Regions from separate parts of the Enterobacter sp. ECC-175 genome, predicted to be linked through region 2. Evidence: predicted binding sites of a transcription regulator. Region 2 holds the regulator's gene; the other holds the start of a gene.
The links. Region 2 encodes CRP, which controls carbon source genes, mostly activating them, when cyclic AMP is high. Its sites were predicted from a motif close to ATGTGANNNNNNTCACAT; they were not measured.

Region 1: the regulator CRP is predicted to act here: its motif matches at 3,452-3,469, upstream of V1599_RS03520 (PTS mannitol transporter subunit IICBA).

Annotation. Positions count from the first base shown of each region.
Region 1 covers NZ_CP143776.1:724,515-733,932, reverse strand. The annotation lists gene selB (selenocysteine-specific translation elongation factor) at 1-1,105, opposite strand, end outside; gene selA (L-seryl-tRNA(Sec) selenium transferase) at 1,102-2,487, opposite strand; gene V1599_RS03525 (glutathione S-transferase) at 2,590-3,198, opposite strand; gene V1599_RS03520 (PTS mannitol transporter subunit IICBA) at 3,655-5,562, shown strand; gene mtlD (mannitol-1-phosphate 5-dehydrogenase) at 5,665-6,813, shown strand; gene mtlR (mannitol operon repressor MtlR) at 6,810-7,400, shown strand; gene V1599_RS03505 (YibL family ribosome-associated protein) at 7,458-7,820, shown strand; gene V1599_RS03500 (DUF3320 domain-containing protein) at 8,067-9,418, shown strand, end outside.
Region 2 covers NZ_CP143776.1:195,319-204,736, forward strand. The annotation lists gene mdcA (malonate decarboxylase subunit alpha) at 1-1,213, opposite strand, end outside; gene V1599_RS01070 (hydrolase) at 1,441-2,463, shown strand; gene V1599_RS01075 (YheU family protein) at 2,460-2,678, shown strand; gene V1599_RS01080 (phosphoribulokinase) at 2,709-3,578, shown strand; gene V1599_RS01085 (OsmC family protein) at 3,644-4,048, opposite strand; gene crp (cAMP-activated global transcriptional regulator CRP) at 4,358-4,990, shown strand; gene V1599_RS01095 (YccS/YhfK family putative transporter) at 5,048-7,135, shown strand; gene V1599_RS01100 (aspartate aminotransferase family protein) at 7,151-8,371, opposite strand; gene pabA (aminodeoxychorismate synthase component 2) at 8,458-9,021, opposite strand; gene V1599_RS01110 (putative adenosine monophosphate-protein transferase Fic) at 9,052-9,418, opposite strand, start outside.

The DNA of each region.
Region 1 (9,418 bases), 530 kb from region 2:
GCGCGGCTTTATCGTCCGCGGCCTGCGCGAGCGACGCCAGCCACTGGAGATACTCCGGCTTGCGCTTGCCGCGTCTCGGCGGGTTGAGCGCCACCACGCGGGCGCCAGCCAGCGTTTCCCGCGCGGAAATGTCGCGCAGCACCAGACGGTCGTTATCCGCAAGCCAGAGCGGGCTATCCAACACCAGCTCGGCAAGATCGTTTTCCAGCAGGGAGACGCGCCCGGTAATGCGGCTGGCCGCGTGGTGGATATGCAGCGGCTGCCATTGCGTCAGCGGGGTATGCGTTTGCAGGGAGACAATCACCCGCTCGGACGGCTCGGGCGGCTCGTCGGCCAGCAGCCAGTCGCCGCGGCTTAGCTGCTCTTTCTCCGCATCACCGGCGATGTTCAGGGCGATGCGCTGCCCCGCGTGGGCGTGTTCCGCGGGCTGGTTTTGCGCATGCAGGCCGCGCACGCGCATCGGCCTGTTGACGCCCGTCAGCCACAGCGTATCCCCCACCTTTACCTCACCGCTGAGGGCCGTCCCGGTGACCACAAGGCCCGCACCCTTAACGGTGAAGGCCCGATCGATAGCCAGGCGGAAGCGGTGCTGCCCGGCCGGCTCGCGGGCGGGTAGCTGCAGCAGGTGCTGGCGAAGCGCGTCGATGCCGCGGTCCTGCGTCGCCACGGTGACGAAAAGCGGCGCATCGGCAAAGCCAAATTCATGCAGGGTCATCTGCACCGCGCTGCGCACCTCTTCAATACGGGAATCATCCACGCGATCGGCTTTGGTCAGCGCCACCGTCAGCTGCGGATTTCCGGTCAGCTGGAGTATGGCAAGGTGTTCGCGCGTTTGTGCCATCACGCCGTCATCGCACGCCACCACCAGCAGCGCATGGTCAATGCCGCCCACGCCTGCCAGCATATTCGCGAGAAACTTTTCGTGACCCGGCACGTCGATAAAGCCCAGAACGCGGCCATCGGGCTGCGGCCAGTAGGCATAGCCCAAATCGATGGTCATGCCGCGTTTCTTCTCTTCCGGCAGGCGGTCGGCATTCACGCCCGTGAGCGCCTGCAATAGCGTCGTTTTTCCGTGGTCGACGTGACCGGCGGTGGCAATGATCATTTCAACAGCATCTCCAGAAACCGCTTTTCATCTTCAAGACAACGTAAGTCCAGCCACAGGCGGCCATCGTAAATACGGCCAATGACCGGCACCGTCAGCGCGCGCCAGCGGGCCGATAGCGCCTCAAGCTGGCTCCCGCGCCCGTCGCGCGGCGTAAACGTGAGCGCCGCGCTGGGCAGCCGATCGACGGGGAGTGAGCCACTGCCGATCTGCGACTGGCACGGCTCTAGGCGCACGTCAAAATCAGGGTAGAGGGGCGCAACCTGCGGCAGCAATAGCTCGCCCTGAGCGCGAATCGACGCCGCGTCGCGCGACAGCATACGCAGCGTTGGAAGGCGTTCAGCCAGCTTTTCCGGGTGCAGATAAAGCCGCAGCGTGGCTTCCAGCGCGGCGAGCGTCATTTTATCGGCGCGCAGCGCGCGCTTGAGCGGATGCTGCTGCAGCTGCGCAATCAGCGCGCGCTTGCCGACGATAATCCCCGCCTGCGGCCCGCCGAGGAGCTTGTCGCCGGAAAAACTCACCAGGCTCACGCCAGCGGCGATCATCTCCTGCGGCATCGGCTCTTTTGGCAGCCCGTACTGGCCTAAATCCACCAGCGAACCGCTGCCGAGATCGGCTATCACCGGCACGTCCAGCTCGCGTCCGATCGCGGCAAGCTCGGCCTCTTCAACCACTTTGGTGAAGCCTTCAATATGGTAATTGCTGGTATGTACCTTCATCAGCAGCGCGGTGTTTTCATTCACCGCCGCGCGATAATCTTTAGCGTGGGTGCGGTTCGTGGTGCCCACCTCGTGCAGGGTACATCCCGCCTGGCGCATCACGTCCGGAATGCGAAACGCTCCGCCGATCTCCACCAGCTCCCCGCGAGAAACAACGACCTCTTTACCGCTCGCCGTGGCGGCCAGCATCAGCAGCACGGCGGCGGCATTGTTGTTCACAATGCAGGCATCTTCCGCGCCGGTAAGCTGGCACAGGAGATCCGCCAGCGCGCGATCGCGGTGGCCGCGGCCCGCACCGTCAAGATCGTACTCCAGCGTAACCGGTGAACGCATGGCCTGCTCAACCGCCTCAACGGCTTCCTCAGCCTGCTGCGCGCGGCCCAGGTTGGTGTGCAGCACCGTACCGGTCAGGTTGATGACCGGGCGCAGCGCGCTTTGCGCATTCTCAACCAGCCTGTTCTCCACTTCCTGCCCCCACGCGCTGCACCAGTCGGGCAGCGCATTCTCCGCCTGAATATGCCGCCGGGCTTCGTCCTGAAGCAGGCGCAGCATCTCCACCGTCGCGGTATGGCCGAAACGCCCCAGCGCGCGGAGAATATCGGGCTGACGAAGCAGACGGTCAGTAGCAGGAATTTGGCTGTAGAGGGAATGATGAGTAGTCATGGAAACGCCCGGCGAGTAAATTTCACCCCCCTCCCGACGGGAGAGGGAGTTAGTATTGGGAGGGATTGTACAACCTCTCGCCGCGAAGTGTTATAACCCGAATCAAGCCTTTGGCGGTTCGGTGCGCGCAAAGCTCTCGCGCTGGAAGAGCGTTTCGGCAAGCTTCACCAGCAGCGGGCGCTCCACGCACCAGCCCGGAGAAACGCGGCGAAAATTGAGGTAGTCGATGGCGCAGGCAATCGCAATCGTCGCCAGATTTAGCTCATCGCTGCGAATTTTCCCCTGCTGTATCAGCTGCTCGCACATGTCCAGACTGCGGCTGATTTTTTCGCGCTGGCGCAGCAGCTCGGTTTCCGACTGCTGCGCGGCGGGCCTTGCCTGTTCGCGCACGGACGCAAGCGCGGCGTCCATAATGCCGTCGGCCAAGGCTTCGATCTGCTTCACGGCCAGCGCCGCTTTGGGCTCAGCGGGCACCATCGCCGGGGCGATGCCCAGCAGCTCGATGTACTCCGCAATAATCGGGGAATCAAACCAACACTCGCCATCGTCGGTGACCAGCGCAGGGACTTTTCCCAGCGGGTTATACCGCGCAACGCCGCTCTCCGCGCTGTAGGGCTGTTCATTCACAAACTCAAATTCGATCCCCTTCTCCAGCAGAAGAATCGAAATTTTACGCACGAAAGGGCTGGTATAGCTGCCGATGAGTTTCATTGCCTGCTCCAGGATGCCAACAAAGAGGTCAGTATGGATCATGCACAGAAAAATGGCAGGTAGCCGTATCGCATTCCCTGATTGCGGTAATGCGTTTGCCCGCGATCGCTCCCGGAAAGATCCGTATAAAAATATTTTGTGAAGATAGTCACAATACAGAAACAAACACCACACAATATAGTGTGATTGAAATCACAAAATACCCTCCATCACGCCTGTTTTTTGCGCAAAGATGATTTTTCATACGCCATATTTGTGATGGCGATCACTTCATTAACGTCCAGTCACCCTATATTTACGTGATTGAGATCACACAATTTTTCGCTGTCTGGACAGTTGAACGATTCAGTGCCAGATTTCACAGCATCAGAACAGGGCTCGGCTACCTCTGCCGCCGCACGTTAACAATAAACCTCGGGCCGCAGGCCTAAGCGTAAACAAAAGAAGGGGTGTTTTATGTCATCCGATTTCAAGATCAAAGTGCAAAGCTTTGGTCGCTTCCTCAGCAATATGGTGATGCCAAATATCGGCGCGTTTATCGCGTGGGGTATCATCACCGCGTTGTTCATTCCAACAGGGTGGTTGCCTAACGAAACGCTGGCGAAACTGGTTGGCCCAATGATTACCTATCTGCTGCCGCTGCTCATCGGTTATACCGGTGGTCGTCTGGTCGGCGGCGACCGCGGCGGCGTGGTCGGTGCAATCACCACCATGGGCGTGATCGTCGGTGCGGACATGCCGATGTTCCTCGGTGCGATGATTGCCGGCCCTCTGGGCGGCTGGGCAATTAAGAAGTTCGACGTTTGGGTTGACGGTAAGATCAAGTCCGGCTTCGAAATGCTGGTGAACAACTTCTCTGCGGGCATCATCGGGATGATCCTCGCGATTCTGGCGTTCCTCGGCATTGGCCCTGCGGTTGAAGTCCTGTCCAAAATTCTGGCGGCGGGCGTTAACTTCATGGTGGCACACGACATGCTGCCGCTGGCGTCTATCTTTGTTGAACCGGCGAAAATCCTGTTCCTCAATAACGCTATCAACCACGGCATCTTCTCGCCGCTGGGTATTCAGCAGTCACACGATCTCGGCAAGTCCATCTTCTTCCTGATTGAAGCGAACCCGGGTCCGGGTATGGGCGTACTGCTGGCGTACATGTTCTTCGGTCGCGGCAGCGCGAAGCAGTCTGCGGGCGGCGCGGCGATCATCCACTTCCTGGGCGGTATCCACGAAATTTACTTCCCTTACGTGCTGATGAACCCGCGTCTGATCCTGGCCGTTATCCTCGGCGGTATGACCGGCGTGTTCACCCTGAGCGTGCTGGGCGGCGGCCTGGTTTCTCCTGCGTCTCCGGGCTCCATCCTGGCGGTGCTGGCGATGACGCCGAAAGGCGCGTACTTCGCGAACATCGCGGCTATCTGTGCGGCAATGGCGGTCTCCTTCGTTGTTTCGGCCATCCTGCTGAAAACCAGCAAGGTGAAAGAAGACGACGACATTGAAGCGGCAACCCGCCGTATGCACGACATGAAAGCAGAGTCCAAAGGCGCGACTCCGCTGGCGGCTGGCGAAGTATCCAACGACCTGAGCCACGTACGTAAAATCATCGTTGCCTGCGACGCCGGTATGGGCTCCAGCGCAATGGGTGCAGGCGTGCTGCGTAAGAAAGTGCAGGACGCGGGCCTGACCAACATCTCCGTCACCAACAGCGCGATAAACAGCCTGCCGCCGGACGTTGACCTGGTGATTACCCACCGCGATCTGACCGAGCGCGCCATGCGTCAGGTACCTCAGGCGCAGCACATCTCGCTGACCAACTTCCTCGACAGCGGCCTGTACTCCAGCCTGACCGAGCGCCTGGTTGCCGCGCAGCGTCACGAAGACAATGAAGTAAAAGTGCGTACCAGCCTGCAGGACAGCTTTGACGAGAGCAATGCGCACCTGTTCAGACTCGGCGCGGAAAATATCTTCCTTGGCCGTACCGCCGCCACGAAAGAGGAAGCCATTCGCTTCGCGGGTGAGCAGCTGGTTGCAGGCGGCTACGTTCAGCCGGAATACGTTGAAGCAATGCTGGAACGTGAAAAACTGACGCCAACCTACCTCGGCGAATCCATTGCGGTTCCGCACGGTACGGTTGAAGCGAAAGACCGCGTGTTGAAAACCGGCGTCGTGTTCTGCCAGTATCCGCAGGGCGTTCGCTTCGGTGAAGAAGAAGACGATATTGCCCGCCTGGTGATTGGTATCGCCGCTCGCAACAACGAGCATATCCAGGTGATTACCAGCCTGACCAACGCCCTGGACGACGAGTCCGTTATTGAGCGTCTGGCCAACACCACCAGCGTGGAAGAAGTTCTGGCACTGCTTAACAAATAACAGCGCCTCTTCCCTCTCCCCCCGGGGAGAGGGCTAGGGTGAGGGGGAGAAAGCTCCTCACCCCAGCCCTCTCGGGTAAAAACATTGATGAAGGTTAATACTATGAAAGCATTACATTTTGGCGCAGGTAATATCGGTCGTGGCTTTATCGGCAAACTGCTGGCAGACGCGGGCATTACGCTGACGTTCGCCGACGTGAACCAGGTGGTGCTCGACGCCCTGAATGCCCGTCATAGCTATCAGGTTCACGTGGTGGGTGAAAACGAGCAGGTTGAAACCGTATCCGGCGTAAACGCCGTCAGCAGCATCGGCGATGACGTGGTCGACCTGATCGCAACCGTCGATCTGGTCACGACCGCCGTCGGTCCAGTAGTGCTTGAGCGCATCGCCCCTGCCGTGGCAAAAGGCCTGGCAAAGCGTAAAGCGCAGGGCAATGACGCCCCGCTGAACATTATCGCCTGCGAAAACATGGTACGCGGTACCACGCAGCTGAAAGGCCACGTGATGGCCGCCGTCGCGGACGAAGATAAAGCCTGGGTTGAAGAACACGTTGGGTTTGTGGATTCCGCCGTGGACCGCATCGTGCCGCCGTCCGAATCGGCGACCAACGACCCGTTGGAAGTGACCGTGGAAACCTTCAGCGAATGGATTGTCGACAAAACCCAGTTTAAAGGCGCGCTGCCGACCATTCCGGGAATGGAACTGACCGATAACCTGATGGCATTTGTCGAACGCAAACTCTTCACCCTGAACACCGGGCATGCTATAACCGCGTACCTCGGAAAATTAGCCGGTCATCAGACCATCCGTGACGCGATTCTCGATGAGAAAATCCGCGCTGTGGTAAAAGGGGCGATGGAAGAGAGCGGCGCGGTGCTGATCAAACGCTACGGTTTTGATGCTGACAAACATGCGGCATACATTCAGAAAATCCTCGGTCGTTTTGAAAATCCGTACCTGAAAGATGACGTTGAGCGCGTTGGCCGCCAGCCGCTGCGTAAGCTGAGCGCGGGCGATCGCCTGATTAAACCGCTGCTGGGCACGCTGGAATATGGCCTGCCGCATGCCAACCTGGTGAAAGGCATTGCCGCTGCGATGCACTACCGCAGCGAGCAGGACCCGCAGGCGCAAGAGCTGGCCCAGATGATTGGCGATGACGGTCCACAGGCTGCGCTGGCGCAGGTTTCCGGTCTTGACCCAAACAGTAACGTGGTTGTGGAGGCGGTTAAAGCATACAACGCCACCAAATGATGCAGAATGCGGCGCAGGAGATCCTGCGCCCTAATTACAGATTGTCAGATATGCAGGCAATAATGGAACAAACCCAGGCCTTTGAAAATCGTGTGCTTGAGCGTCTGAATGCTGGCAAAACCGTACGAAGCTTCCTGATTGCCGCCGTCGAGCTACTGACCGAGGCGGTGAACATCCTGGTGCTTCAGGTATTTCGCAAAGACGACTACGCCGTGAAATATGCCGTTGAGCCGCTGTTGGACGGAGACGGACCGCTGGGCGATTTATCCGTCCGCCTGAAGCTGATCTACGGTCTTGGCGTGCTGAGCAGGCCGGAGTATGAAGACGCCGAGCTGCTGATGGCGCTGCGCGAAGAGTTAAATCACGACGGTAATGAATACGCGTTTACCGACGATGAAATTCTCGGTCCGTTCGGCGAGCTGCACTGCGTTTCCGCGCTGCCGCCCGCGCCCCATTTTGATAACAGCGATCCTGAGCTGTATGCGATGCAGAGGCTGCGTTATCAACAGGTTGTCCGTTCAACGATGGTCCTTTCCCTGACTGAGCTGATTTCACGAATCAGCTTAAAAAAAGCGTTTCAGAAGTAAGCCTGCGCGCATTGGTGTATCCTTCCTGTAAATTCCCCCGATTTAGAGTCATTTGTCATGAAAGAAGTCGAAAAGAACGAAATTAAACGCCTGAGCGACCGTCTGGATCTGATCCGTCACCAGATGGCGGGTCTGTCACTGGTCGATTCCGCCGAGAAGTACGCCGAGCTGGAGAAAGAGAGCGAGAAGCTTGAAGCGGAAATCGAGCGCCTGCGCGAAGTGAAAGGCCAGAAGCTCAGCAAAGAAGCGCAAAAGCTGATGAGTATGCCGCACCGCCGCGCGATCACCAAAAAAGAGCAGGCCGACATGGGCAAGCTGAAAAAAAGCGTGCGTGGTCTGGTGGTGGTTCACCCGATGACCGAGCTTGGCCGCGAAATGGGCCTGAAAGAGATGACGGGCTTTTGTAAGACGACGTTCTGATAATTTAATTTAGAGTAATATTCCTGAGGCTCATATATTCACAACATAAATATATGAGCCTTTTATTTTAATCATCAATTAAAGATATATTATATTTAATTGGGCATTATTAGTAGACCGATTCACATTCATTACGCATCAGAGTAAAGTAGAGATTCATCTTTCACGAATATAAATAACACACGGTCTGCCTATGAATCGCTTTCATGGGCATCGTAGCCTGTCATTGCGTTAGGTTATTAATTTATGAATCCTACTGATAATTCAACCTTCCAAAACGCCGCGCTTTCGTTAGAACAAAAACTTGAAAAAGCGCGTGCAGAACTGCTCGATCTTGGTGCCAGAAACCGCTTGCTTAATATCCCACGTTCTAAAAACACGCGTTTTCTTGAGATCATTGATGAACGTTCCGAGCATGTCTATAAACTTTTAGTTAGTGATAAAAAAGCGTTTACCTTTCTCCATGGGAAGTCTGGAAAAGAAGACGACAGTGAGCTTGTCGATGATGAAACAGACGAGAAAAAATTTATTTATCAGTTTGATGAAACCAGCACTGAGACAAAATCTCAACATCTGGATACAAAATTACAGACTCGGCTAACGCCCAAGGGCCTTCAAACACGTTTACTTGATCTCTACCATGACACCAAGACACTTGAAGAAGAGCAAGGTGCTAACATTCTTTATCTCGCGCTAGGCACATTGAAATGGATCGACCCAGCGAATAAAGAAAATGTACGCTATGCCCCCTTGATACTCGTCCCTGTGGGCCTCGAGCGAGGTAATGCTGGAGAGAGATTTAAGCTTAAAGCTCGTCATGAAGACATCATTCCTAACTTATCGCTAGAAGCGTTTCTTGACCGTGTACATCACATTAAACTGCCTGACTTGCAACCCGATGAAACGGATGAGATTAACGTCGCTGGTTACTTCGAAGCCGTGCAAAACGCGATAGCGTTGAAAACTGACTGGGAGGTTAAGAGCAATGATATGATTCTTGGCCTTTTTTCCTTCTCAAAATTTTTGATGTATCGTGATCTTGACCCTGCTAACTGGCCCGAAGATGAGGCGATCACCTCGAAGTATCTTATTCGCGCGTTAATGGAGGAAGGCTTCGATGAGAGTGATGATAGTTATTCCGATGATAGCCCGATAGATCCTATTATCTTGCCGAAAGATATGCTCCATATAATGGATAGCGATAGTTCACAAACACTCGCAATTCATGAAGTGAGAAAAGGAAAGAACCTTGTTATCCAGGGGCCTCCCGGCACAGGAAAGTCCCAGACAATAGCCAATATAATTGCCTCCGCTATTGCTGATGGCAAGACCGTGCTATTTGTTGCAGAGAAAATGGCAGCTCTTGAAGTTGTTAAAAGACGCTTAGATCAAACTGGTGTAGGCGATGCGTGTTTAGAATTACATAGCAACAAAGCCAATAAACGTATTCTGCTTGACGAATTAAAGCGGGTCTGGGAGTTAGGGTCTCCGCGCGGGGAATTTCCCGATGAACTCATTGAAAACTTAACTAAAGCCCGAGACTCTTTAAATGATCATCCTGCCCAATTACACAAAATATACCAGCCTTCGGGTTTGAG
Region 2 (9,418 bases):
CGGGTTCGGTGATCATGTTCAGCCAGGCCGGCGTGGCGTGGCGGCGACCGTGCGGATCGTGGCCCATGTTTGGCGCGCCGCCGAAGCCGGAAAGACGACCGCGGGTCACTGTTGAGGAGTTGGCGTAGCCGTCAACCTGGAGCGTTGACCCAATGAACATATCTACCGCGTACTGACCTGCCAGCTGGCAGAAGGCACGGTTGGAGCGCATGGAGCCGTCGGCGCCGGTAAAGAAGACGTCAGGGCGGGCGCGGATGTACTCTTCCATCCCCAGCTCGCCGCCGAAGCAGTGCACGCTTTCGACCCAGCCGCTCTCAATCGCCGGGATAAGCGTTGGGTGCGGGTTCAGGGTCCAGTGCTTACAGATTTTGCCCTTCAGGCCGAGCTGTTCGCCGTAGGTCGGCAGCAGCAGCTCAATCGCTGCGGTGTTAAAGCCGATCCCGTGGTTAAGGGACTGCACCTGGTGCTCCGCGTAGATGCCCTTAATCGCCATCATCGCCATCAGGATGTGTTCCTGTTTGATCAGGCGCGGGTCACGGGTGAACAGCGGTTCGATGAAGAACGGCTTGTCGGCCACGACTACGTAGTCAATCCATGAACCCGGAATATCCACGCGCGGCAGATCGCACTCGTCGTCCACCAGTTCGTTGACCTGAGCAATAACGATCCCGTCGTGGAACGCGGCGGCTTCCACCAGCGCTGGCGTATCTTCGGTACTCGCGCCGGTGTAGATGTTGCCTTTGCGGTCAGCCTTAAAGCCGGCAATCAGCGCCACGTTCGGCGAGAGGTCGACGTACAGGCGGGAGTAGAGTTCGATGTAGGTGTGGATCGCGCCGATTTCGAGCTGGCCATCTTCCAGAAGCTGCGAGATACGCAGGCTCTGCGTGCCGGAGAAGGAGAAGTCCAGCTTGCGGGCGATGCCCTTCTCGAAGATATCCAGATGCTCGCTGCGGCCCACGCTTGGCATAATCATATGCAGGTCGTGGACGATTTGCGGGTTTACTTCAGCAAGCGAGCGGGAAAGGAAATCCGCCTGCTTTTGGTTGTTGCCTTCCAGCACAACCTTGTCGCCGGGGGCGATTAATTTTTCCAGCATGGCGACCAAATCGCCCGTTGGCAGTACCTTGCCCTGCACCGGCACAGAGGCCAGACGACGCGCTTTCTCGGTGCGTCGAGTGTTCCACTGCCGAGTGGGTGTTTGCCCAGATAACATTATTAACCTCCTGATTCAGCACATCATTCTGATTGCTTAACGTTGAGTGAAGTGTGCGCTCTGGTGAGAAAGGCATCAATTAAGCGTAGGGCGGAATCATTAGCCTGAGAGTAATAATCTCGGTAAATATTTGTGATCGGGATCAGTTCATGTTTCGGAAAACCAGGCTAAACGGGGTACAATTCGGAAGGTATCGTAAATAACTGACAACAATTAACATCGCCGTTATGACCCAAATAATCCCGTCCGACTTCGAGATCGCAGGCGAAGAGAGCGCCGAGTTCGTGCCCATGCGCGGCGCGGCAAACCCGCACCTGCAAACCATGCTGCCGCGCCTGATCCGCCGCAGGCTTCAGTTCACGCCGCACTGGCAGCGCCTGGATTTGCCGGACGGCGACTTCGTGGACCTCGCCTGGAGCGAAGATCCCGAGCAGGCCCGCCACAAGCCGCGGCTGGTGGTGTTTCACGGTCTGGAGGGCAGCCTGCACAGCCCGTACGCGCACGGCCTGATCCAGGCCGCGAAAGAACGCGGCTGGCTCGGCGTAGTGATGCATTTTCGCGGATGCAGCGGCGAACCGAACCGCCAGAAGCGGATTTACCATTCGGGTGAAACCGAAGACGGCACGTGGTTTTTAACGTGGCTGCGGGATAATTTTGGCCGCGTGCCGACGGCGGCGGTGGGCTATTCACTCGGCGGGAACATGCTGGCCTGCCTGCTGGCAAAAGAAAAAGACGCGGTTCCGCTGGATGCCGCCGTCATCGTCTCCGCACCGTTTATGCTCGAGCAGTGCAGTTACCATATGGAAAAAGGGTTTTCCCGGGTCTACCAGCGCTACCTGCTCAACCTGCTGAAGGCCAACGCCGCGCGCAAGCTCAAGGCCTATCCGGATACGCTGCCCGTCAGCCTGCAGCAGCTTAAGCGCGTAAAACGCCTGCGCGAGTTTGACGATCTGATTACCTCAAAGATCCACGGCTTCGCCGACGCGATTGACTATTACCGCCAGTGCAGCGCGATGCCGTTGCTCAATCAAATTACAAAGCCGACGCTGATTATTCACGCGAAAGACGATCCGTTCATGGATCATCACTCGATTCCGGCTCCCGAGCATTTACCGGCGAACGTGCAGTACCAGCTCACCGAGTACGGCGGGCACGTCGGCTTCGTCGGCGGCACGCTGCGCCGACCGAAAATGTGGCTGGAGACGCGTATCCCCGACTGGCTTACGACTTATCTGGAAGGTGTTAAATGATTATCCCCTGGCAGGATCTGTCTCCCGAAACGCTCGATAATCTGATTGAAAGCTTTGTATTACGCGAAGGCACCGATTATGGTGAACAAGAGCGTTCGCTTGAACAAAAGGTCGACGATGTGAAGCGCCAGCTGAAAAGCGGCGACGTGGTGCTGGTGTGGTCAGAACTGCATGAAACGGTCAATATCATGCCCCGCAACGCGTTTCACGGCTGATCTTTACATCTTTCCAGTCAGGGAGTTGCTATGTCTGCCAGACATCCGGTTATTGCCGTAACGGGTTCGAGTGGTGCGGGCACCACTACCACCAGCCTCGCCTTTCGCAAAATTTTCGCCCAGCTCAACCTGCGGGCGGCAGAGGTTGAGGGCGACAGCTTTCACCGCTACACGCGCCCCGAAATGGACATGGCCATCCGCAAGGCGCGCGATATGGGCAAACACATCAGCTATTTCGGCCCGGAGGCCAACGATTTCGGCCTGCTGGAGCAGACGTTTATTGAATACGGCCAGACCGGCAAGGGGCAGTCGCGCAAGTACCTGCACACCTATGACGAAGCCGTGCCGTGGAATCAGGTTCCGGGCACCTTCACCCCGTGGCAGCCGCTGCCGGAGCCAACGGACGTGCTGTTTTACGAAGGGCTGCACGGCGGCGTGGTCACCCCGCAGCACGACGTGGCGCGCCACGTTGACCTGCTGGTCGGCGTGGTGCCTATCGTCAACCTGGAGTGGATCCAGAAGCTCACCCGCGACATCAGCGAGCGCGGGCACTCGCGCGAGGCGGTAATGGACTCCGTGGTGCGCTCCATGGAAGATTACATCAACTACCTGACGCCGCAGTTCTCACGCACCCACATCAACTTCCAGCGCGTGCCGACGGTAGACACCTCCAACCCGTTCGCGGCGAAAAGCATTCCTTCTCTGGACGAAAGCTTCGTGGTGATCCATTTCCGCAATCTGGAAGGGATTGATTACCCGTGGCTGCTGGCGATGCTGCAGGGTTCGTTTATTTCTCATATGAACACACTGGTGGTTCCGGGCGGGAAAATGGGGCTGGCGATGGAGTTAATCATGACGCCGCTGGTGCAGCGGCTGATGGAAGGCAAGCAGATCGCGTGAGCATATTCCCTCTCCCCGTGGGAGAGGGCTAGAGTGTGGGCATCAACAGGCGCGATGCCCCGACATTACGCTTCGATCACCTCATATGAATGGGTAATGTTCACCGCTTTCTCCAGCATGAGCGCCACGGAGCAGTACTTCTCAGCGGACAGGTCAACCGCGCGCGCCACCGCCGCGTCTTTCAGCTCTTTGCCCGTGACGATAAAGTGCAGGTTGATGTGCGTGAACAGGCGCGGCGCCTCTTCGCGACGTTCCGACGTCAGCTTCACTTCGCAATTGGTCACCTCCTGACGGCCTTTCTGCAGGATAGACACCACGTCAATCGCGCTGCATCCGCCTGCCGCCATCAGCACCATCTCCATCGGGCTTGGCGCTTTATCGCCGGAGTTACCGTCCATCAAAATCTGGTGGCCGGAAGCGGACTCGCCCAGGAAGGTTAGCCCTTCGACCCATTTCACACGCGCTTGCATATTTATTAACTCCAACGTTGCATTTTTGGTGACAGATTACGCGCGCGTTACATTTCTCGCAACGGAAGGCGACCTGCATCATGCTGAAGCGAGACACCAGGAGACACGCGGCAAAAGCTATGCTAAAACACTCTGGATGCTACAGTAATACATTGACGTTACACATGTATGCAGAGGACATCAAACTTTACTGGCTGCGACACATTAGACGGCCGACTTCCCAGGTATGGGTAAGAATTCGATTGCAAACCCAGAGTCAGGATGCAACGTATGGCTCTGGAGACAGCTTATAACAGAGGATAACAGCGCATGGTGCTTGGCAAACCGCAAACAGACCCGACTCTCGAATGGTTCTTGTCTCATTGCCACATTCATAAGTACCCATCAAAGAGCACGCTGATTCACCAGGGTGAAAAAGCGGAAACGTTGTATTACATCGTTAAAGGCTCGGTGGCAGTGCTGATCAAAGATGAAGAAGGGAAAGAGATGATCCTTTCTTATCTGAACCAGGGCGATTTCATCGGTGAACTGGGCCTGTTTGAAGAAGGCCAGGAACGTAGCGCCTGGGTTCGTGCAAAGACAGCATGTGAAGTGGCTGAAATTTCTTACAAAAAGTTCCGTCAGCTGATCCAGGTTAACCCGGACATCCTGATGCGTCTTTCTTCGCAGATGGCGCGCCGCCTGCAGGTTACGTCTGAAAAAGTGGGCAACCTCGCCTTCCTCGACGTCACCGGTCGTATCGCACAGACCCTGCTGAACTTGGCGAAACAGCCAGACGCCATGACCCACCCTGACGGCATGCAAATTAAAATTACCCGCCAGGAGATTGGTCAGATCGTCGGTTGCTCCCGTGAAACGGTGGGTCGTATTCTAAAAATGCTGGAAGATCAGAACCTGATCTCTGCACACGGTAAAACCATCGTGGTTTACGGAACCCGTTAATTCCGGTCAAACGGCGTGCCACCGCAGGGTGTCACGCCGTTTTTGTCTCTATCCCCCATGTGGCGCAGGCTGATCTATCACCCGGAAGTAAACTACGCACTGCGACAAACGCTGGTGTTGTGCCTGCCCGTGGCCATTGGCCTCATTCTTGGACATCTCCAGCAGGGGCTGCTGTTTTCCCTGGTGCCCGCCTGCTGCAACATTGCCGGGCTGGACACGCCGCACAAGCGCTTTTTCAAACGCCTGATCGTTGGCGGCAGCCTGTTTGCCGGCTGTAGCCTCGCCGTTCAGCTGCTGCTGGCGCGCGATATTCCACTGCCGCTGATTTTAACCGTACTGGCGATGACGCTCGGCGTTACCGCTGAAATCAGTTCGCTGCACGCCCGCCTGCTGCCCGCCTCGCTGATCGCCGCCATTTTCACCCTAAGCCTCGCGGGCAATATGCCGGTATGGGAGCCGCTGCTGATCTACGCCCTCGGCACGCTGTGGTACGGCGTATTCAACTGGTTTTGGTTCTGGCTGTGGCGGGAACAGCCGCTGCGCGAATCCCTGAGCCTGCTCTACGTTCAGCTGGCCGACTACTGCGAAGCCAAATACACCCTGCTCACGCAGCATACCGACCCGGAAAAATCCCTGCCGCCACTGCTGACGCGCCAGCAGAAGGTGGTCGATCTCATCAGCCAGTGCTACCAGCAGCTGCACATGCTCGCCGCGAATAAAAACCACGAGTACAAGCGGCTGCTGCGCATCTTCCAGGTGGGGCTGGATCTGCAGGAGCATATCTCCGTGAGCCTGCACCACCCGCAGGAGGTGCAGAAGCTGGTCGAGCGCAGCCACGCGGAAGCGGTGATCCGCTGGAACGCGCAGACGGTTTCGGCGCGCCTGCGCGTGCTGGCTGACGACATTCTGTATCACCGCTTTCCCACGCGCTTCAGCATGGAAAAGCAGCTCGGCGCGCTGGAGAAAATTGCCCGCCAGCATCCTGATAACCCGGTCGGCCAGTTCGCGGCATGGCACTTCAGCCGCATCGCCCGCGTTTTGCGCACGCAGCGCCCGCTCTACCCGCGCGACCTGATGGCCGACAAGCAGAAGCGCCTGCCGCTGCTGCCCGCCCTGAAAAGCTATCTGTCGCTTAAATCCGCCGCCCTGCGCAACGCCGCGCGCATCAGCGTGATGTTGAGCATCGCCAGCCTGATGGGCATGGCGCTGCACCTGCCGAAGCCGTACTGGATCCTCATGACCGTGCTGTTTGTTACCCAAAACGGCTACGGGGCGACGCGCGTGCGCATTCTGCACCGGGCGGGCGGCACGATGGCGGGGCTAATTATTGCGGGCGTAACGCTGCACTTCCACGTGCCGGAAGGGTATACGCTGGCGGGAATGCTGGTGGTTACGCTGGTGAGCTACCTGATCATCCGCAAAAACTACGGCTGGGCGATGGTCGGCTTTACGGTGACCGCGGTGTATACCCTGCAGCTGCTCACGCTCAACGGCGAGCAGTTTATCGTCGCCAGGCTGGTTGATACGCTGATTGGCTGCCTGATCGCCTTCGGCGGCATGGTCTGGCTGTGGCCGCAGTGGCAGAGCGGGCTGCTGCGCCAGAACGCCCACGACGCGCTCGAAGCCGACCAGGATGCCATCCGCTTAATCCTGAGCAACGATCCGCAGCCTTCGCCGCTGGCGTATCAGCGCATGCGGGTCAATCAGGCGCACAACGCCCTGTTCAACTCCCTTAATCAGGCGATGCAGGAGCCGGGCTTTAACTCGCACTATCTCGCCGACATGAGGCTATGGGTGACGCACAGCCAGTTTATCGTTGAGCATATCAACGCCATGACCACGCTGGCGCGCGAGCACACGATGCTGACGCCGGATCTGGCGCAGCGCTATTTGCAATCATGTGAAATTGGCCTGCAGCGCTGTCAGCAGCGGCTGGAGTATGATGCGCCGGGCGAGTCGGGGGATTCAAACATTCTGGAAGCGCCGGAAACGCTGACCCACGGGCCGATGAGCACCCTGGAGCAGCATTTGCAGCGCGTGCTGGGCCACCTGAACACCATGCACACCATTTCGTCGGTGGCATGGCGCCAGCGCCCGCATCACGGGATTTGGTTAACGCGCATTTTAAAACGCACGCCGTACTGAGTGTGTCGCGTGAGATTATCCCCGGACGATCTTCCCGACCGCTGCGGCAAACCGAACTAACCCGTCTGCAATATCCTTCTCTTCCACCACCAGCGACGGCGCGAAGCGCATCACGTCCGGCCCGGCGTTGAGCACCATCACCCCTTCCTGGGCGGCGGCATGCAGAAAATCGCGCGCGCGGCCCTTGTACTGCGGCTTCAGCTCGGCGCCGATCAGCAGCCCCATGCCGCGGATCTCGCTGAACACGTCGTACTGCGCGTCAATCTGCTGAAGGTGCTTCACAAACTGCTCGCGCTTCGCGCTTACGCCGCTCAGAACCGGCGGCGTATTGATGATGTCGAACGCCGCGCCCGCCACGGCGCAGGCCAGCGGGTTACCGCCGTAGGTGGAGCCGTGGGAGCCGACGTGAAACGCGGAGGCGATCTCCTGAGTGGTCAGCACCGCGCTCACCGGGAACCCGCCGCCGAGCGCCTTGGCGCTGGTCAGAATGTCCGGCGTCACGCCGTAGTGCATATAGGCGAAGAGATCGCCGGTGCGGCCCATTCCGCACTGGACCTCATCAAACACCAGCAGCGCCTTGTGCTCATCGCACAGCGCGCGCAGCCCTTTGAGGAACTCCGGCGTGGCTGCCGTCACGCCGCCTTCGCCCTGAATCGGCTCGACGACGACCGCGCAGGTGTGATCGTCCATCACCGCCTTCACCGCGTGCAGATCGTTAAACGGCACGTGGATAATATCTGCCGGTTTCGGGCCAAAGCCGTCGGAATATTTCGGCTGGCCGCCAACGGATACGGTGAACAGCGAGCGGCCGTGGAAGGCGTTATGGAAGGCGATAATCTTGGTTTTGTACGGGCTGTGGCGGGTGGAGGCGTAATAACGCGCCAGCTTGAAGGCGGTTTCGTTGGCCTCGGTGCCGGAGTTCATAAACAGCACGCGCTCGGCGAAGGTCGCATCAACGATCTTGCGCCCCAGGCGCAGCGCAGGCTCGTTGGTAAAGACGTTGCTGGTGTGCCACAGGGTTTCGCCCTGGGTTTTCAGCGCCTCTACCAGCGCAGGATGGCAATGGCCCAGCGCCGTCACCGCAATGCCGCCCGCAAAATCTACATACTCTTTGCCCTGCTGATCCCACACGCGGCTGCCTTTTCCCTTCACCGGGATAAACTCGGCCGGTGCATAAACCGGCAGGATCACTTCGTCGAATGTTGCGCGGGTAATTGCGGGTTGTTCAGTTGCCATGTCATGCCCATCCATTTTATGTCACAGAGATTGTGAAAATATAATCACAAAATATGCATAAAAAATCACAGCAAGGCAATAGATATTCAGCGATTGAGAAAATTCGCCAGCAGCGGGTGCCCCTGCTCGCTGAGAATGCTTTCCGGGTGGAACTGAACCCCTTCGAGATCCCATTCCCGATGACGGATGCCCATGATCTCCTGCGTCTCGCTTCGGGCGGTCACCTCGAAGCAGGCGGGCAGCGTCGGCGGGTCAATGACCAGAGAATGGTAGCGCGTCACGGTCAGCGGGTTATTTAACCCCGCAAAGACGCCCGCGCCCGTATGGGTAATCGGTGAGGTTTTACCGTGCATCACCTTCGCGGCGCGCACGATGGTGGCACCGAAGACCTGCGCGATGGCCTGGTGGCCCAGGCAAACGCCCAGAATCGGCAGCCTGCCCGCATAGTGGCGAATAGCGTCCAGCGAAACGCCGGATTCTGACGGCGTACACGGCCCCGGAGAGATGACGATTTTCTGCGGGGCCAGCGCGTCGATATCGGCGAGCGCGATCTCGTCATTGCGACGCACCACCACCTCGGCGCCGAGTTCGCAAAAATACTGGTAAAGGTTCCAGGTGAAGGAATCGTAGTTATCAATCAGCAGGATCATGGCGGCTCCAGAAAAAAAGGCCGCCCTATTCTACTCAGTTTCCCGCGCGTCGCTCACTACTTTGGCAAAGATGGCGTTCAGGTCCCTCACATCGCCCGTTGCGCCGCTGCGGTTCGCCGCGACCCAGCGCTCGGGGTCAATATCCCGCCAGTCCAGCGCGTAGCCCGCGTGGATCGCCAGCTGCTCAAAGAAGACGCGCTGGGCGATGCCGTTACCGCTGATGAACGGGTGAAGCATGTTGATTTCGCAGTAGTAGTGGCTAATTTTCTCAACAAATGCGTCTTTTTCAAGGCCGACCAGATACTTGTCGCCTTCCAGATCGGCCATCAGCTCATTTCCCATCTTCTCGATGTATTCGAAATGGCAGAAGGGAATGTCGCCTTTAGAAATATCGTCG